Regions from separate parts of the Rossellomorea sp. ABR4_004 genome, predicted to be linked through region 1. Evidence: riboswitches for the same ligand, from Rfam matches in the RefSeq annotation. Region 1 holds a riboswitch; each other region holds the start of a gene.
The links. A riboswitch is a leader RNA that binds a small molecule or an ion and turns the genes downstream of it on or off. The one in region 1 is predicted to bind S-adenosylmethionine.
Positions count from the first base shown of each region.

Region 2: another riboswitch for S-adenosylmethionine. It lies ahead of ACXAF2_RS19575 (2,3-diketo-5-methylthiopentyl-1-phosphate enolase); the one in region 1 lies ahead of ACXAF2_RS00920 (YezD family protein).
Region 3: another riboswitch for S-adenosylmethionine. It lies ahead of ACXAF2_RS06565 (methionine ABC transporter ATP-binding protein); the one in region 1 lies ahead of ACXAF2_RS00920 (YezD family protein).
Region 4: another riboswitch for S-adenosylmethionine. It lies ahead of ACXAF2_RS08200 (methionine ABC transporter ATP-binding protein); the one in region 1 lies ahead of ACXAF2_RS00920 (YezD family protein).

Region 1 covers NZ_JBSWVM010000001.1:159,070-163,280, reverse strand. Annotated here, with positions in the region: gene ACXAF2_RS00940 (acyl-CoA dehydrogenase family protein) at 1-506, shown strand, start outside; gene fabG (3-oxoacyl-ACP reductase FabG) at 527-1,285, shown strand; gene ACXAF2_RS00930 (MaoC family dehydratase N-terminal domain-containing protein) at 1,307-1,756, shown strand; gene ACXAF2_RS00925 (MaoC/PaaZ C-terminal domain-containing protein) at 1,753-2,154, shown strand; SAM riboswitch class I at 2,319-2,424, shown strand; gene ACXAF2_RS00920 (YezD family protein) at 2,511-2,666, shown strand; gene ACXAF2_RS00915 (phosphoadenylyl-sulfate reductase) at 2,767-3,465, shown strand; gene ACXAF2_RS00910 (inorganic phosphate transporter) at 3,484-4,211, shown strand, end outside.
Region 2 covers NZ_JBSWVM010000003.1:511,372-515,582, reverse strand. Annotated here, with positions in the region: gene ACXAF2_RS19585 (carbon-nitrogen family hydrolase) at 49-831, opposite strand; gene ACXAF2_RS19580 (aminotransferase class I/II-fold pyridoxal phosphate-dependent enzyme) at 955-2,139, shown strand; SAM riboswitch class I at 2,190-2,293, shown strand; gene ACXAF2_RS19575 (2,3-diketo-5-methylthiopentyl-1-phosphate enolase) at 2,399-3,613, shown strand; gene ACXAF2_RS19570 (2-hydroxy-3-keto-5-methylthiopentenyl-1-phosphate phosphatase) at 3,613-4,211, shown strand, end outside.
Region 3 covers NZ_JBSWVM010000001.1:1,231,285-1,235,495, reverse strand. Annotated here, with positions in the region: gene ACXAF2_RS06575 (PucR family transcriptional regulator) at 1-54, shown strand, start outside; gene ACXAF2_RS06570 (GNAT family N-acetyltransferase) at 99-509, shown strand; SAM riboswitch class I at 1,483-1,587, shown strand; gene ACXAF2_RS06565 (methionine ABC transporter ATP-binding protein) at 1,708-2,733, shown strand; gene ACXAF2_RS06560 (methionine ABC transporter permease) at 2,723-3,385, shown strand; gene ACXAF2_RS06555 (MetQ/NlpA family ABC transporter substrate-binding protein) at 3,397-4,211, shown strand, end outside.
Region 4 covers NZ_JBSWVM010000001.1:1,550,195-1,554,405, reverse strand. Annotated here, with positions in the region: gene gcvH (glycine cleavage system protein GcvH) at 1-225, shown strand, start outside; gene ACXAF2_RS08220 (YusG family protein) at 324-560, shown strand; gene ACXAF2_RS08215 (toprim domain-containing protein) at 743-1,102, shown strand; gene ACXAF2_RS08210 (thioredoxin family protein) at 1,108-1,422, shown strand; gene ACXAF2_RS08205 (SCP2 sterol-binding domain-containing protein) at 1,701-2,051, shown strand; SAM riboswitch class I at 2,162-2,268, shown strand; gene ACXAF2_RS08200 (methionine ABC transporter ATP-binding protein) at 2,418-3,440, shown strand; gene ACXAF2_RS08195 (methionine ABC transporter permease) at 3,437-4,105, shown strand; gene ACXAF2_RS08190 (MetQ/NlpA family ABC transporter substrate-binding protein) at 4,121-4,211, shown strand, end outside.

The sequences.
Region 1 (4,211 bases):
AAGAAAATATTCTGGGTGAAATCGATGGTGGCTACAATCTTGGCCTGGAATGGATCGGGTTCGCACGCTGGATTGTGGGTGCACAAGCGGTAGGCGCAGCAGAACGTTTACTGCAAATGGCGATTGATTATTCCAAGGAAAGGGAGACATTTGGAAAGCCAATAGCGGATCGACAGGCGATTCAATGGCAGATCGCTGATTCTGCCGTGGAAATCGAAGCTGCCAGATGGCTTGTGCTAAATGCAGCATTCACACTGGATCAAGGAGAAGATAATCGCCATGTTGCATCGATTGCCAAGCTGTACGGATCCAACATGGGCAATCGGGTAGTGGATCGGGTCCTTCAAATTCACGGAGGGATGGGCTACACAAGAGAGCTTCCCATCGAACGCTGGTACCGTGAAGCAAGATTGTGGCGGATTTATGATGGTACTGATGAAATTCAAAGACTGATCATCTCACGGAATCTATTAAAAGGGCATGTGAAAGTGGGCCAATTTGTTTAAAGGATAGGGAGGTAATGTGAATGGGTGAACGATTCAGAGGGAAAGTAGCTTTAGTAACAGGCGGGAGCAGGGGGATCGGTAAAGCGATTGCCAAGCTTTTTGCTCTAGAAGGGGCAAGAGTTGCCATCCTTGACGTGAATGAAAAAGCACTTTTGGAAGTCAGTGAGGAATTGAGCGAATATGAGCTATATACAAAGGTTGCGAATGTAGTAGAATCCCAGGAGGTAGAAGAGGCCATAAACGAAGTCTTTGAAACTTTCGGCTCCGTTGATATTGTCGTCAACAATGCAGGAGTCATCAGAGATAACCTGCTGTTTAAAATGACTGATACAGATTGGCAAACGGTCATGGATGTGCATTTGAAAGGATCATTTAACGTAGCGAAAGCAGCGCAAGGATATATGGTGAAGATCGGATATGGCCGAATTATTAATATCTCTTCTACCTCTGCACTCGGTAACCGGGGACAGGCAAATTACGCTACGGCTAAAGCAGGTCTTCAAGGTTTAACGAAAACTCTGGCTATAGAGCTTGGTCCTCTGGGTATTACGACCAATGCTGTCGCCCCAGGATTTATCGAAACGGAAATGACTAGAGAAACGGCAAAACGGATCGGAATAACCTTTGAACAACTGGTGGAAGCGAGTCTTCAAGGCATTCCGGTAGGAAGAAGCGGGCAACCGGAAGATATAGCGAATGCAGTGGCGTTTTTTGCGGATGCAAGATCGTCATTCGTTAATGGACAAATCCTCTACGTAGCTGGAGGGCCAAAAGCCTAATGGGGGAAAGAGGTGAAGGATATGTTTCAATCTTATATCGGTAAACGCTCAACTTCCATAGAAAATTGTGTAGAAAAAGGAGCGGTTCATAAGTTTGCCGAAGCCATCGGTGATCCACATCCCATATATGTGGATGTAGCAGCAGGAAAAAGGTCCAGATACAGGGGGAATATTGCTCCCCCTACTTTTCCACGAGTGTTCGACTATGGAACGATTGAAGGTTTTCATTTACCTAACGTCGGATTAATTCATGGGGAACAATCGTTTCATTATGAAAGACCACTGAAGGTCGGGGAATGTATTCAGTGTTATACAGAGATAAAAGATTACTATGAGCGGAAAGGTTCGGGTGGAACACTTGGCTTTCTTGTAATAGAAGATATAGGGGAAGACTCAGGAGGGAATAGGATTTTCACCTCCGAAGCGATCGTCATTATCACTGAAGCGGTCAGAGAGAGGTTGGGAAAATGACTAAACTATCATCCTTTAATATTGGTGAAAGGCTTCCCATTGTTGAATTAGCTCCAGTCTCGAGAATCGACTTAATCAAATACGCAGGCGCATCTGGGGATTATAACCCCATTCATACGATCGATGATGAGGCACATAAATTGGGTCTTCCAGGTGTCATTGCCCATGGCATGTGGTCAATGGGTAATGTCTCCAAGCTTTTTAGTGATCATTATGAAGAAGGATTTATCAAAGAGTATACCGTCCGCTTTAAAGGGATGGTTTTTTTGGACGATGTCATTACATTGAGTGCAGAAGTATCAGAAAAACAGGAGGATCATTTGCATTTTAACGTTTTTGCCGTCAATCAGGACCAGAAGAAAGTGATTGACGGTAAATTGATATTTCAATTATTTTAATCATCCTTGTCAAAATAGTGTCCTATAGCTTTCATAAAGCGAATAGAAATAAAGAGAATGAAAGATTTCCAAGAAAAATAAGTCAAAAGACTTAAATCCGATAGAAAAACTCGGGTTGACTTCCCGGCAGAATGTGATATTATTTAGAATATTAAAATTAATAACTCTTATCCAGAGTGGTGGAGGGATCTGGCCCCGCGAAGCCCAGCAACCTACGTTATGTAAGGTGCTAATTCCAGCAAAATGTGAAGTCATTTTGGAAGATAAGGTATCCTTACCTGAACAACTTTCCAAAATGGAAGGTTGTTTTTTTCATTCATGATTTTTCTGGATAAGATGAAAATTGGGGGAATCATGTGACTAAAGAAAATAATCAAGAAGCACAGTATGATGTAGTAGTGGAGAAGATCACTTCGATGTTGAAGACGATGAGTTTCGGGTCAATTACTATCGTGGTGCAGGACGGTAAAGTCATTCAATTGGAGAAAAACGAGAAAGTGCGAATTAAATAAGCTGACTAGACAAACTAGAGGCGCATAACACAGATAAAGGAAATCCCTATTATCTTGTTATTGCCTCTTTTTGTTTGGATGAGCGGGAAAGGGGTGTATCATGTTAACCTATCAAACTTGGAAAAAACCATCGGTCCAATTTGAAATTGATCCGGTCTATAAAGGAGCGGTAAACGTACTTGAGTGGACGTATGAACATTATGGTAAAAGTGTTGTATATGCATGCAGTTTTGGGATAGAAGGGATCGTATTAATCGACCTCTTAACCAAGGTACAACCTGAAGCAACCATCGTATTTCTTGATACGGGTGTTCATTTCAAAGAAACTTACGAAACGATTGAAAAGGTGAAGGAGAAGTATCCTGGTATCACCATTCATATGAAAAAGCCTGAATTGACGATCCAAGAGCAAGCAGAAACATATGGTGATAAGTTGTGGGAGCGAAATCCGAACAAATGCTGTCAGATTCGAAAGCTCGATCCTTTAAAAGAAACCTTAACCAAAGGAAATGCCTGGATTTCAGGATTAAGAAGGGAGCAATCACCGACAAGAAGTGGGGTTGAATTCATCAATAAAGATGATAAGTTTCAATCGGTTAAGATTTGCCCTTTGATTCACTGGACCTGGAAAGAGATTTGGAGGTATGTCCATAAACATAACCTATCCTATAATCCACTTCATGATCAGGGGTATCCAAGTATCGGATGCTTTCATTGTACAACGAAAGCCATAGACATCAATGATCTCCGCTCCGGAAGATGGAAAGGAAAAGGGAAAACCGAATGCGGTCTGCATTAGAAGAGGTGACATTCTTTGATTGAAGTATTCGCCCTGATCATAAGTTTGTTTTTCGCTATGAACATTGGTGCCAGTGGAGCGGCAGCATCGATGGGTGTTGCGTATGGAGCAGGAGCCATAAAGAACATCAGGGTTGCATTATGGATCTGCGCAGCCGGTGTCCTGAGCGGGGCGGTATTAGGTGGTGGAGAAGTAGTGAAAACCATAAGTTCAGGGATTATCCCTCAACATGTACTCTCCATCAAAATCGTGGTCATCATTTTGTTATCCGCCACCATTTCCTTGTTTCTGGCAAATGTGATCGGGATCCCGCTGTCTACAAGTGAAGTAACGGTCGGAGCGGTTGTAGGAGTCGGAGTCGCATATCAAGTTCTTTATGTGAAGTCACTTTTAACGATTATGTCATTCTGGGTGATTGTCCCGATCATTGCCTTCGGTGTGACGTGGGTATTCGGTATAGGTTTAGTAAAGCTTGAAAAGCGCGGTTTCCATTTTGAAAAAAGGTGGCTTGCATACCTTTTGATCATCACAGGGTTCTTTGAAGCCTTTTCGGCAGGGATGAATAATGTAGCCAACGCCATCGGTCCATTAGTGGGGGCGGGATTAATGTCTCCCTCGCGGGGGATTTGGCTGGGAGGTTTATTCGTTGCCCTCGGAGCTGTCTTACTGGGGAAAAAAGTAGTGGAAACAAACGGGAAAAAAATTACACACTATTCAAAAGCCGAAGGAATTGTCATTTCCTCTAC
Region 2 (4,211 bases), on a different contig from region 1:
CCATCGAAGTATTTTCCATGTCAACGTTTTTTTTGAATAATAACCTTTCTAATAAAAATCAGGTCTTCGATCTTGGAATATCGGAATCTTCTTTCGGACCTTTTCTACTTCCTGTAGATTGATTTCAGCTGTAACCAATTCTTCCGTTTGTGTTCCTTTTGAAAGAATTTCTCCCCATGGATCGATGATGAGGGAACAACCGCCAAATTCATTGTTCGGGTCATTTCCAACCCGGTTGCAGGCAATCACGAAGCATTGGTTTTCAATCGCTCTTGCCTTTAAGAGGGTCTGCCAATGATCAATTCGTGCTGCTGGCCACTCTGCTACGACAAAAACAACCTTGGCACCTAGTAGAACTTGTTTTCTGAACCATTCAGGGAAACGGATGTCGTAACAAATCAATCCGGCCATTACTGTGTCTTGAAGGGTGAAGATGCCATCTTCATGCCCGGGAAGTAAATAATGATGTTCATCCATTAGCTTAAACAAGTGGAGCTTCGAATACTTTTTCACCAGCTCGCCTTTTGAATTCGTAACTAGAAGAGTATTGGACACCCCCTCCTGCGATTTCTGCGCAACAGAACCACCTACAATGTGAATGGAATATTTCTTTGATAGTGCAGACAGGAAGGAGGAAGAGTCTTTTGCTCCTTCATCAGCGATTTCATCCATTCTTGTAAGGTCATACCCAGTCGTCCACAGCTCAGGGAGCACAACTGTATCACAGCCGTCGTCACTAGCTTTTTTAATCCATTCTTCTACTATTTGCTTGTTTTTTTCGGGACTCCCGAACACAATATCGATTTGTGCAAGACCTATCTTTTGAATCATTTCTTTCACCTCATTAAGGACTTTTTGGAATTTATTCCTTTACATTCTTTATTTTCCGTTATATCATTTGTGACTAGAATTTGAAAGTAATTAATTTTCAAAAAAATGTAGTGGGTGAGTGTAATGAAAACCTTTAGTAAAGCAAAACGATTAGATTTATTACCTGAACAATTTTTCGCATCCCTCGCCAAAACAGTGAATGCCGTGGTCAAAGAGGGACATGATGTCATTAATTTGGGCCAGGGAAATCCGGATCAACCGACTCCTCAACATATTGTGGAAAAACTGACAGAAGCAGCAGCTTCGCCGTCCAATCATAAGTATCCTCCATTTCGCGGGTTTTCGTCCTTTAAAGAGGCGATTGCTGCCTTTTACCTGCGTGAATATGGTGTGGAGTTAGATCCGGAAACAGAGGTAGCTGTGCTATTCGGAGGAAAGGCCGGGTTAGTTGAAATCCCTCAATGTTTATTGAATCCTGGTGATGGGGTATTGGTGCCCGATCCCGGTTATCCGGATTATTTATCAGGGGTAGCGTTGGCAGAGGCACGTATGATTAAAATGCCACTGCGAGAGGAGAATGGATTTCTGCCTGATTATAGTGAACACTCCCGTAATGAGCTGGAAAGTGCGAAATTAATGTTTCTGAACTACCCTAATAACCCTACCGGAGCAATCGCCACACAATCATTCTTTGAAGAAACAGTCACTCTTGCCAATCAGCATGATATTTGTGTTGTACATGATTTTGCCTATGGAGCCATAGGATTTGATGGAAATAAGCCAATAAGTTTTTTGGAAACCGATGGAGCAAAGGATGTCGGGATTGAGATTTATACATTATCGAAAACGTACAATATGGCTGGCTGGAGAGTAGGGTTTGCCGTCGGGAATAAGAGTGCCATAGAAGCGATCAACCTCCTGCAAGATCACTTATATGTAAGTCTGTTCGGTGCTATTCAAGAAGCGGCTGCCACTGCCCTTTTAAGTTCCCAGGAATGTGTACATGCACTGGTTTCAACCTACGAAGAAAGAAGAAAACTATTAATCTCCGGACTTCAGGAAATAGGGTGGGATGTAAAAGCTCCACAAGGTTCCTTCTTTGCCTGGCTAAAAGTACCTGAGGGTTTCACATCTGTAGAGTTCTCTACTTATTTACTTGAAAAAATCAAAGTTGCTGTAGCCCCGGGTGTAGGCTTTGGAGAATATGGAGAAGGGTACGTACGTGTAGGACTATTAACCACAAATGAGCGGATAAAAGAAGCGATTTCCCGTATAGAAAATTTAGAATTATTCCACAAAAGGGATTGACAGAAATTGAAATTGGTGCAATAATCCAACTGAAATAATGAATAATGAAATTCTTATCAAGAGCAGGCGGAGGGACCAGCCCTATGAAGCCCGGCAACCGACTTATTCAAGCACGGTGCTAATTCTTGCAGCTAAAAAAGCTGACAGATAAGAAAGAGTGACTTTATTAAACCTCTTCTTATTTGGAAGAGGTTTTTTGTTTGCCCAGGCTAAAATAACTTGCGGCTAAAAATAGCATGTTCAAGGAGGAAGGACAACAATGAGTGAAGTGATAGCCACATATGAAATAAAGGGAAAGAGTGGTTCATTCGATAAAAAGGCAGAGGGGATCGCCTTGGGATTGACTGTCGGTTCATGGACGGACTTACCGCTCCTGGAACAGGATCAATTGCGCAAGTACAAGGGGAGGGTCGTTTCCGTGAAAGAGTGGGAAGGCAAAGATGGCCCCAGAGGTAAGGTGCAAATTGGCTATCCCGGTGATAATTATTCAAATGATATCCCAGCCATCCTTACTACGGTATTCGGCAAGCTTTCCCTTGATGGTGAAGTGAAATTAGTAGATGTAGAGTTTTCCAGCGACTTAAAAAAAGCCTACCCTGGACCACGTTTTGGAATAGAAGGAATCAGGGAGCTAACGGGTGTACACGACAGACCCTTGTTAATGAGCATCTTTAAAGGTGTAATCGGCAGGAACCTTACCTACCTTGAAACCCAATTAAGGGCACAGGTTCTCGGGGGAGTCGACGTAGTAAAAGACGATGAAATTCTCTTTGATAATTCACTGACACCTTTCACTGAGAGGATCAGTATAGGGAAAAAAGTGTTACACGAGGTGTTTGAAGAGACTGGTAAGAAAACGCTGTATGCTGTAAACCTCACAGGAAGAACTTCAGAATTACGTGATAAAGCAAAAAAAGCACGTGATCTTGGAGCACATGCCCTTTTATTCAATGTATTTTCTTATGGACTGGATGTTCTACAGGAATTGAGGGAGGATCCTGAGATCAGTTTGCCGATTATGGCACATCCTGCATTCGCAGGTGCCGTTGCCTCATCCCCTGTATATGGTGTGAGCTATTCTTTATGGTTAGGGAAATTCCTGCGAATGGCCGGAGCTGATTTTTCTTTATTTCCATCTCCATACGGAAGTGTCGCCTTAGAGAAGAGCAAAGCTTTATCCGTAAGCCATGAGTTAACGAAGGATGATGATCATCTAAGAAAAACGTTGCCTGTACCGTCAGCAGGCATTCACCCTGCGCTTGTACCACTTTTGGTGAAGGATTTTGGTGTAGATTGTGTCATTAATGCAGGTGGTGGCATTCACGGTCATCCAGATGGGGCAGTTGGAGGGGGAAAGGCATTCGTCCAAGCAATTGAAGGAGTTTTAAGGGGAGATTCTCTCTCAGCTGTAGCGGATTCCCACGATGAGCTTCGTAAAGCACTATCCCTATGGGGAGAGGAGGTAAAGGTATAATGAAGCATCCGATCATTTTCTGTGATTTTGATGGAACGATTACAGAAACGGATAATATCATCTCATTGATGAAAACCTTTGCTCCTGCAGAATGGGAACCTGTCAAAGACGACATCTTAAATCAGTCTTTGTCCATTAAAGAAGGAGTCAGCAAGCTGTTTTCACTCATTCCTTCATCTAAGAAAGAGGAAATGATTCAGTATCTATTAGACACAGCAGTCATACGTAAAGGGTTTAAGGAGTTTGTAGATTATACAAAGGAACATGAGATACCTTTGTATATCGTTAGCGGTGGAATTGATTTTTTTGTGTATCCTCTACTAAATGAATATGGGCCTTTTAATGGGATTTATTGTAATGAAGCTAGCTTTAACGACTCAACCATAACGATTCATTGGCCATATCCATGCGATGATCACTGTGAAAGTAAAGGGTGTGGATGCTGCAAGCCTTCCATCTTGAGGTTGTTGTCTTTAACAGAAGATACGGAGGTCATTGTGATAGGGGATTCTGTCACAGATATTGAAATGGCGAAGCTTGGAGACACTGTGATTGCCAGAGACTATTTGGCACATACATGCGAAGAAAAAGGAATCCC
Region 3 (4,211 bases), 1.1 Mb from region 1:
AATAATGTGGAGGCTTATTATCAGAGGTACAAGGATGCTTTGAAAGGGATTTGATGCTCTTGGCCAGAGGAGAATTCTATACGTAGGGGGCAAATATATTGGACTTTGAAATGGTAGAGAATCTCAATAGTAAACAAGTCGAAGAATTACACGTCATGTATGAAACAGAATGGTGGACTAAGGGACGGACACTTACTGACATTCATGTTATGCTTGAGAATTCAGACATTGTTATAGCATTGGTTGGACCACAAAATAAAGAATTAATTGCTTTTGCACGTATACTTACCGATTACGTTTATAAAGCCATTATTTTTGATGTCATTGTAAATACATCCTACCGTGGAAAGCATATTGGTGAAAAAATGATGAACAACATCATAGAGCACCCCTCGTTAAAGAAAATAAATCATTTCGAACTATACTGCAGACCAGAAATGATACCGTTCTACGAAAAATGGGGGTTCACAGATAATCTGGGTGAACTTCATTTTATGAGACGCGGTTAATAATGGAATAGACTTTAAGTTTTATGTGAAACAAGGATTCATACTAGGTGGAGTCGACACATTGAAGCAGTCATATATTCCAAATATAGAAAACACTTTGTATTGGTATAAGTTATTCAAGTATCCTGGGCAATAATGGAATAAGAAAGTAGAGGGGGACGGTACTTTTTTTACCTTTACCTTTTGACCATCACCCAGGAAAGTAGAGTGAAAGCCGTCCCTGTTTTTTTGTAAGAACTATTTTCCTAAATAAGATAATTTAACGTAGTACAATATGTATTTCACTGTATACTTAGAATATTCAGATTTTAAAAAAAGAAGAAAATTCGTGTATATTAGACAACCTGTCAAAAGATGCCTCACAATCTTTGTTTAAGAGTGACCCACTTATCGGTTGGGGATCTGGTTAAGTGCCAGAGATAATGAATAGACGGTAAGATTCCGCTTAAATGGTCACTACGATTAAAAAAGGCTGAAATAAGCGGAAAGATTCCGCCTATTGCTTCCAGAAATATAATAATGGGGGATTTATCTGTGCTTAAGAGGAAATCCTCCGCTTATTTCCCTTCAATACTAAGTCCATCCTGGATATAACCGTAAAATCTCCGCTTATGTTCTTTCAGCCTAATAGACTGGGACCTGACCCCGCCTTCATCAGGGTCGGACCTTCTGTTAAAAGTAGGAGAGGTCCGTCCCTCTCTTTATGTAAAAACACTTAACAATATAAATCCGTTGAGTGGGAATGAGTCCGTTTCTTACTTCTCCTTTCGACTAATCTCAATCTCCCTTAAAGTCAATATGTAGAGTAGGAATCGTCCCCAGTTTGCATGCTTTCAAGTTGGATTTTGGATGAATTAGCCAATTTGAGTATATTGAAATTAATTCAAAAACAGGATTGACAACCCAACTAATATCCTTTAACATTACCCTAATGCTAAAACGCATTATAACGTTAACTTAATAAAGCGATATCTTCTTATCCAGAGAGGTGGAGGGACTGGCCCTGTGATACCTCGGCAACGGGTTCTTATGAATACCGTGCCAATTCCATCAAGTCATATGACTTGAAAGATGAGAAGAGCGGGACATATACATATTTGTGCCTCTCTTCTTATGAAGGGGGGCACTTTTTATTTTCTGCCATGTCCTTCACACACAGGCTTCAAGAAGAATACATAGCGAAAGGAGCAAGTCCTGTATGATCAGAGTTCAGAATGTTACGAAAGTTTTCGAGACGAAGGATGGCCCATTCACCGCTTTGAAGAATGTTTCCTTCGAAGTGAAGAAGGGAGAGATTTATGGCGTGATCGGATTCAGCGGAGCGGGAAAAAGCACGCTTGTCCGCTGTCTCAATTTTTTAGAGAAACCATCATCGGGTGATATTTTCATAGAGGGGCGCAGCTTGAAAGATCAGTCGGCAATCGATCTGAGGAAAGAGCGGCACCGCATCGGGATGATCTTTCAGCATTTCAATCTGTTTCAATCCCGGACGGTGGCAGGGAATATCGCCTATCCTCTGAAACTTGCAAAATGGCCAAAAGAAAAAATCAGCGAGAGAGTAAAGGAGTTGCTCGCGTTTGTCGGACTTGAAGATAAAGCGAAGCATTATCCGGATCAACTGTCAGGAGGGCAGAAGCAAAGGGTGGGGATAGCAAGAGCCCTGGCGACATCGCCTTCGATTCTGCTCTGCGATGAAGCCACATCCGCACTTGACCCTCAGACGACGGAATCGATTCTGAACTTATTAAAGAGAATCAACGCGGAGTATGGCATTACGATTGTGATGATCACCCACGAAATGGGGGTCATCCGGGAAATCTGTGATAAGGTCGCTGTCATGGAAAATGGAGAAATCGTGGAAGAGGGAAGCGTCTTCGATATCTTTTCCAACCCGCAGACCCCGACGACGAAAAACTTTGTGAAGAGTGTCATGAATGATCAGCTGCCGGCATCGGTTCTCGACAAATTGAATGACAGCAAAGAAGGGCGCATCTGCCGCCTTATTTTCAAGGGGGATTCGACGGGCACGCCGATTTTGTCCGAAACGGCAAAGAAATTCAATGCCCATATCAATGTATTATTCGGCCAGATCACGGAACTCCAGGGCAAGCCGTTCGGGAATCTCATCGTACAGATCATCGGCAGCAAGAAAGAAACGGAAGAGATCCTGGATTATTGGAAGAACAGATTATTCGTAAGCGAGGTGGAGAAGCGTGCAAGTTAACTGGGAATTATTTTGGCCAAAAATTATAGAAGCGACATGGGATACCGTGGCGATGGTGTCATTCTCCCTCCTGTTTGCAACGTTGATTGGGCTTCCCCTCGGCATCATCGTCGTGGTGACGAGAAAGGGGCACTTACTTGAAAATAAAGTCGTCTTTTCCATATTGAGCAGCATCATCAACATATTTCGTTCGATCCCGTTCATCATCTTGATGGTGGCCATCATTCCCTTTACAAGATTGGTAGTGGGCACATCGATCGGAACGGCGGCAGCGGTCGTGCCGCTTGTCGCATTTGCGGCACCGTATATTGCAAGACTGGTAGAGAGCTCGCTCCTTGAAGTGGAACCGGGTGTCATTGAAGCGGCGGAGTCCATGGGGGCAGGGCCGTGGCAGATCATTTTCGGGATCCTCATTCCGGAAGCATTGAGTACACTGGTCCTGAATATCACGATCGCCACCATCGGCCTGGTCGGTGCATCGGCCATGGCTGGGGCAGTCGGAGGCGGGGGCCTCGGAGATCTGGCCATCGCTTACGGTTATCAGCGATTTGAAACATCCGTCATGATCGTGACTGTCATCATTTTAATCGTGATGGTGCAGGGATTGCAGACAGCAGGAAATACCTTATCAAAAATCATCAGAAGACGTTAGGAGAGAGGAATATGAAAAAATCAATCAGTCTAGCAAGTATCGCGATTCTATTAATCACCCTTATATTGAGCGGCTGCTCGGGAAACAGTGCATCCGGCTCAAGTGAAAAAGAAGTTGTTAAAGTCGGAGTGAATGGATCTGGGGTGCCGATTTGGGAGTATATGAAAGAGAAAGCAGAGAAGGAAGGGATTGAGATCGAGATTGTGGAGTTTGCCGATTACGTGAGACCGAACCAGGCCCTGGCCGATGGGGATATCGACCTGAACGCCTTCCAGACGATTTCGTATTTTGACTCTTTCGTTGAAGAACATAATCTGGACCTTGTACCGATCGGCTCGACGATCATCGCGCCAATGGGAATCTATTCGGAAAAATATAAATCGGTAGAAGACTTACCGAAAGGCAGTAAAGTAGCCGTTCCTCAAGAGGCGACGAACCTTGGCCGTGCCCTTCTCCTACTGGAGGAAGCAGGTTTGATACAACTGAAAGAAGGATTTGATCAGTCACAAGGTTTGGAAGCCATAAAAGAAAACCCGAAAAACCTTGAATTCACACCGGTCGTCGCTGCCCAGACACCGAGGGTACTACCGGATGTTGCAGCATCGATCATCAATAATGGTGTCGCTGTTGAAGCAGGGTTCGTCCCGGTTGATGACAGCATCTATATCGAAGGGGCGGAATCTAAGCCGTTCATCAATATCATCGCGGCGCAGCAAAAAGATAAAGAAAATAAGACTTATAAAAAGATTGTGGAGCTCTATCAGGAGGATGACGTAGCGGAACATATCAAGAAAACATACAAAGATTCCCTGATCCCGACATTCGT
Region 4 (4,211 bases), 1.4 Mb from region 1:
GAGCCATTCGGTAGTGTTGAATCGGTTAAAACCGTTTCTGAGCTATATGCACCTGTATCTGGTAAGGTGGTAGAAGTGAATGAAGAGCTATCAGATAGCCCTGAATTCGTGAACGAATCACCTTATGAAAAAGCATGGATGATCGTTGTTGAACCTTCAGATGCTGGAGAAGTAGACAAGCTTATGACAGCTGAACAGTATGACGAAATGATTAATGAAGGGTAATTTGTTCCATGCACCTTGAGAATTTCTCAAGGTGTTTTGTTTTTTATTTTGGGTACCATATAAGTAGACGTTTTTTCACATAGAAAGGATGAATACCAATGGTACTTGAGCCTAGGAAATTAGATGTAACCAATAGAGTGACAGGAAAACTTAAAGATGGTGAAGTAGAATTATATTTGGATAATCAGCCGATCGGCAGAATGGCTTTGCCTCTTGACGGAATAACCATGGAGCCGAACTTTGAAGCAAGAGAAAATAAAATATATCAAAACTATACCTCCACAGAAGGCGATCAAGCAAGATATACCGATTGTGATGAGGGTGGCTGGTGTTAGAAAGGCTCGTGGTGCCAGATTCATTTGCGAATCTGGCACCATTTGTATAAATTAGATGGTTTATGCAAACCGCTTGCACTTTTTTTTATAAACATGAGAAAATATAAGTAGAAAGTGGACATCATCTCTTGTTATTTGAATATACTATCGTAATCTTATTTATGAAAGATAAGGTGATGATCATGATGGAACTTGACGAAAAAGTAATCATTGTCGAAGGGACAACGGACAAACGAAAAGTAAGAGATATCATTAAAGAACCGATTGAAATTATTTGTACAAACGGGACCATTAGCATTACGAAAATGGACGAACTCATTGATGCTTTATTGGAAAGGGATGTCTATATATTAGTAGATGCTGATGATGCAGGGGAAAAACTACGTAAGCAATTTAAACGTGAGTTTCCTGAAGCTGAACATTTGTATATTGATCGAATGTACAAGGAAGTGGCCGCAGCTCCGGAGTATCACCTCGCATCCGTTCTTATTGGAGCTAATATAGACGTTCATAAAGAATTTTTAGGAAAAAGGATGATCTAGTTTTGATTGAGGTAAGTAGTACCGAAATTTTAAAACAATCGATAGAAGACCATGCGTTCGAAGCTGTTTATTTATATACACCGATGTGTGGTACCTGTCAGGTTGCAAGCAAGATGATTGACGTCGTGGAGAAGCTTCCACAATCCTTTCATTTTTCGAAGGCAAACCTGAATTACTTGCCCCAATTTGCAGAAGAGCAATCCATCGAAAGTGTACCCTGTCTACTTTTATTTAAAGATGGCGTTGAACAGGAAAGGATTTATGCTTTTCAATCCGTACCATTTTTATATGAAACCCTAAACAAGACGGTGGATAGTTAAAGGGATAAGAGACCTTTTGGGAGAAGGTCTTTTTTATTTGTCTACATTCACCTATTTCTTCATGAAATCCAATTATAGAACGATTTTCTTTCTACATACGAAGACATATTTCTCGGGAAATGTTGCGAATGACATCATTTTTTGACTGGTTATCATCCAAATTCTTACTGTTCGACAAATTAGATGGATCTGTTCAAAACATGTCGAGAAAGTATAAGAGGGGAAAATACCTAAAAGTGGAATTGTAATTATATAGAAGTTTCACTGGGAGGGTATTCATGCGAATAAATTTAGAGGAATTAGTAGATCAATGTCATTCAAGGTATCACTTACGACTCTTATTTCCAGATAGCCCGTTTATTCTTCAGTTTGATTGTGGAAAAAAATTGTACGGTATTTCGATTTCGAGCAAGGGGTGCACAGTGTTGGATGATTTGAATAGGGAGGCTCATTTCGTCATTGAAGGAATGGAGGAAACAGTGGTTTCATTACTAACAGGAGAAGAGCGCTTGTCTCAGCTGATTGAGGAGGGGTCCCTGGAAGTAAGGGGAGGATATCGCCCGCTCTTATTTGTGGAGTCGGTTCTTTGGCTAACAAGATCCAGAGAAAAAGAGCCCGTTGAAGTTTAAACATCAAGCAGAAAAAAATAATTGACACACTCTATATCCGGTGATAGAATCTCTCTTGTAGCAAATTTTCAGAGTCTTTAACTATTCAAATAATTTAATAATATACTTTACTCTTATTTAGAGAGGTGGAGGGACGTGCCCTATGAAGCCCGGCAACCGTCAATGAAAATTGAAATGGTGCCAATTCACTCAAAGCATTTGCTTTGAAAGATGAGAGAAAGGATAGTCCTATATGATTATGCCTTTCTGCTTATCGCAGGAAGGCATTTTTTTGCTTTTAGAAAAAGGAGCAGGAAACATCAGGTAAGTACAACTATAATTCTGATTAAACAGGTCGTTTTACTCCGAAAGAAGGTGGCATACAACATGATTACCATTTCAGATGTGAAGAAAATATATCAATCCAAATCGGGTCCGATCTCAGCCGTTGATGGGGTCAACATTGATATTGCCCAAGGAGAAATTTTTGGGGTGATTGGCTATAGTGGGGCAGGTAAGAGTACGCTGATCCGGATGCTTAATGGTCTTGAAGTTCCTACAGATGGGATAGTGGACGTGAATGGTCAAATCGTTTCCCAGGTAAAGGGGAAAAAACTGAGGGAAGCAAGACAGTCAATAGGCATGATTTTTCAACACTTTAATCTCCTCTGGTCTCGTACTGTAATAGAAAATATCCAGTTCCCATTAGAAATTGCTGGAGTATCAAAGAAAGAGAGAGTTCAAAGAGCTAATGAATTATTGAAGCTTGTAGGTTTGGAAGGCAGAGGAGATGCCTATCCGTCTCAACTGAGCGGCGGACAGAAACAACGAGTGGGGATTGCAAGATCCCTTGCTAACAATCCCGATGTCCTTCTATGTGATGAGGCTACTTCCGCTTTAGATCCACAAACAACCGATTCCATCCTTGATTTATTGGTGGATATTAATAAACGCTTAGGGCTGACGATTGTCCTGATCACTCATGAAATGCACGTGATCCAGAAGATCTGTCACCGTGTTGCAGTCATGGAACAGGGAAAAGTCGTGGAACTCGGGGGTGTATTGGAAGTGTTCAGAAATCCACAAGAGCAAGTGACAAAGCGTTTCGTAAGAGAAGTCTCGGAGGTAAAGGAAACGGGTGAAACCATTGATCACTTACTGACCCAATATCCTAATGGAAAAGTGCTCAAATTTACTTTTGTAGGTGAATCAACTGAGCAGCCGCTCATCACCACGCTGATAAGGAAGTTTGATTTAGGCGTAAACATCCTGCAAGGACAAATCTCCCAAACCCAAAAAGGTGCCTATGGAACGTTATTTGTTCACCTTGATGGGGATGAACAAACCATTAACGATGCATTGGCGTTTGCTCATACGCAACTGGTTCAAGTGGAGGTGTTGAGAGGGTGATTGAAAATTTATTTCCAAATGTAGATTGGGAGAAGATGTGGGAAGCAACTCTCGAAACCCTGTATATGACCGGGATGTCTGTATTGATTACCTTTGTACTCGGAATGATCCTTGGGATTTTACTCTTCCTTACTTCCAAAGAAAATCTATGGGATAACAAACTGACATATACGATAACAAGTGCAGTCGTAAATGTGTTCAGATCGATTCCATTCATTATATTGATCGTGCTGTTAATTCCGTTCACCAAGTTTTTATTGGACACAATCCGTGGAGCGAATGCAGCTCTGCCCGCACTGATCATCGGGGCTGCTCCATTTTACGCCCGCATGGTAGAAATAGCTTTAAGAGAAGTGAACAAAGGCGTCATCGAGGCAGCGAAAGCGATGGGGGCGAAGACGAGCACAATTATATGGAAGGTACTCATACCTGAATCCATGCCGGCTTTGATTTCAGGGATTACGGTGACAGCCATAGCCCTTGTTGGATACACGGCAATGGCAGGGGTCATCGGAGCAGGAGGACTTGGTAACTTAGCTTATTTAGACGGCTTCCAACGAAGCAGGGAAGACGTGACGATCGCCGCAACCATTATGATTTTACTCATTGTGTTTGCAATTCAGATATTGGGTGATTTCTTTACAAATAAATTAGATAAACGATAAAAGGAGAGAAATTTAATGAAAAAATGGGTAGCAGGAGTTATAGCAGCAACAAGTATTTTTGGTTTGGCAGCATGTGGGGGCGGCTCAGGCTCTGGAAATGACGAAA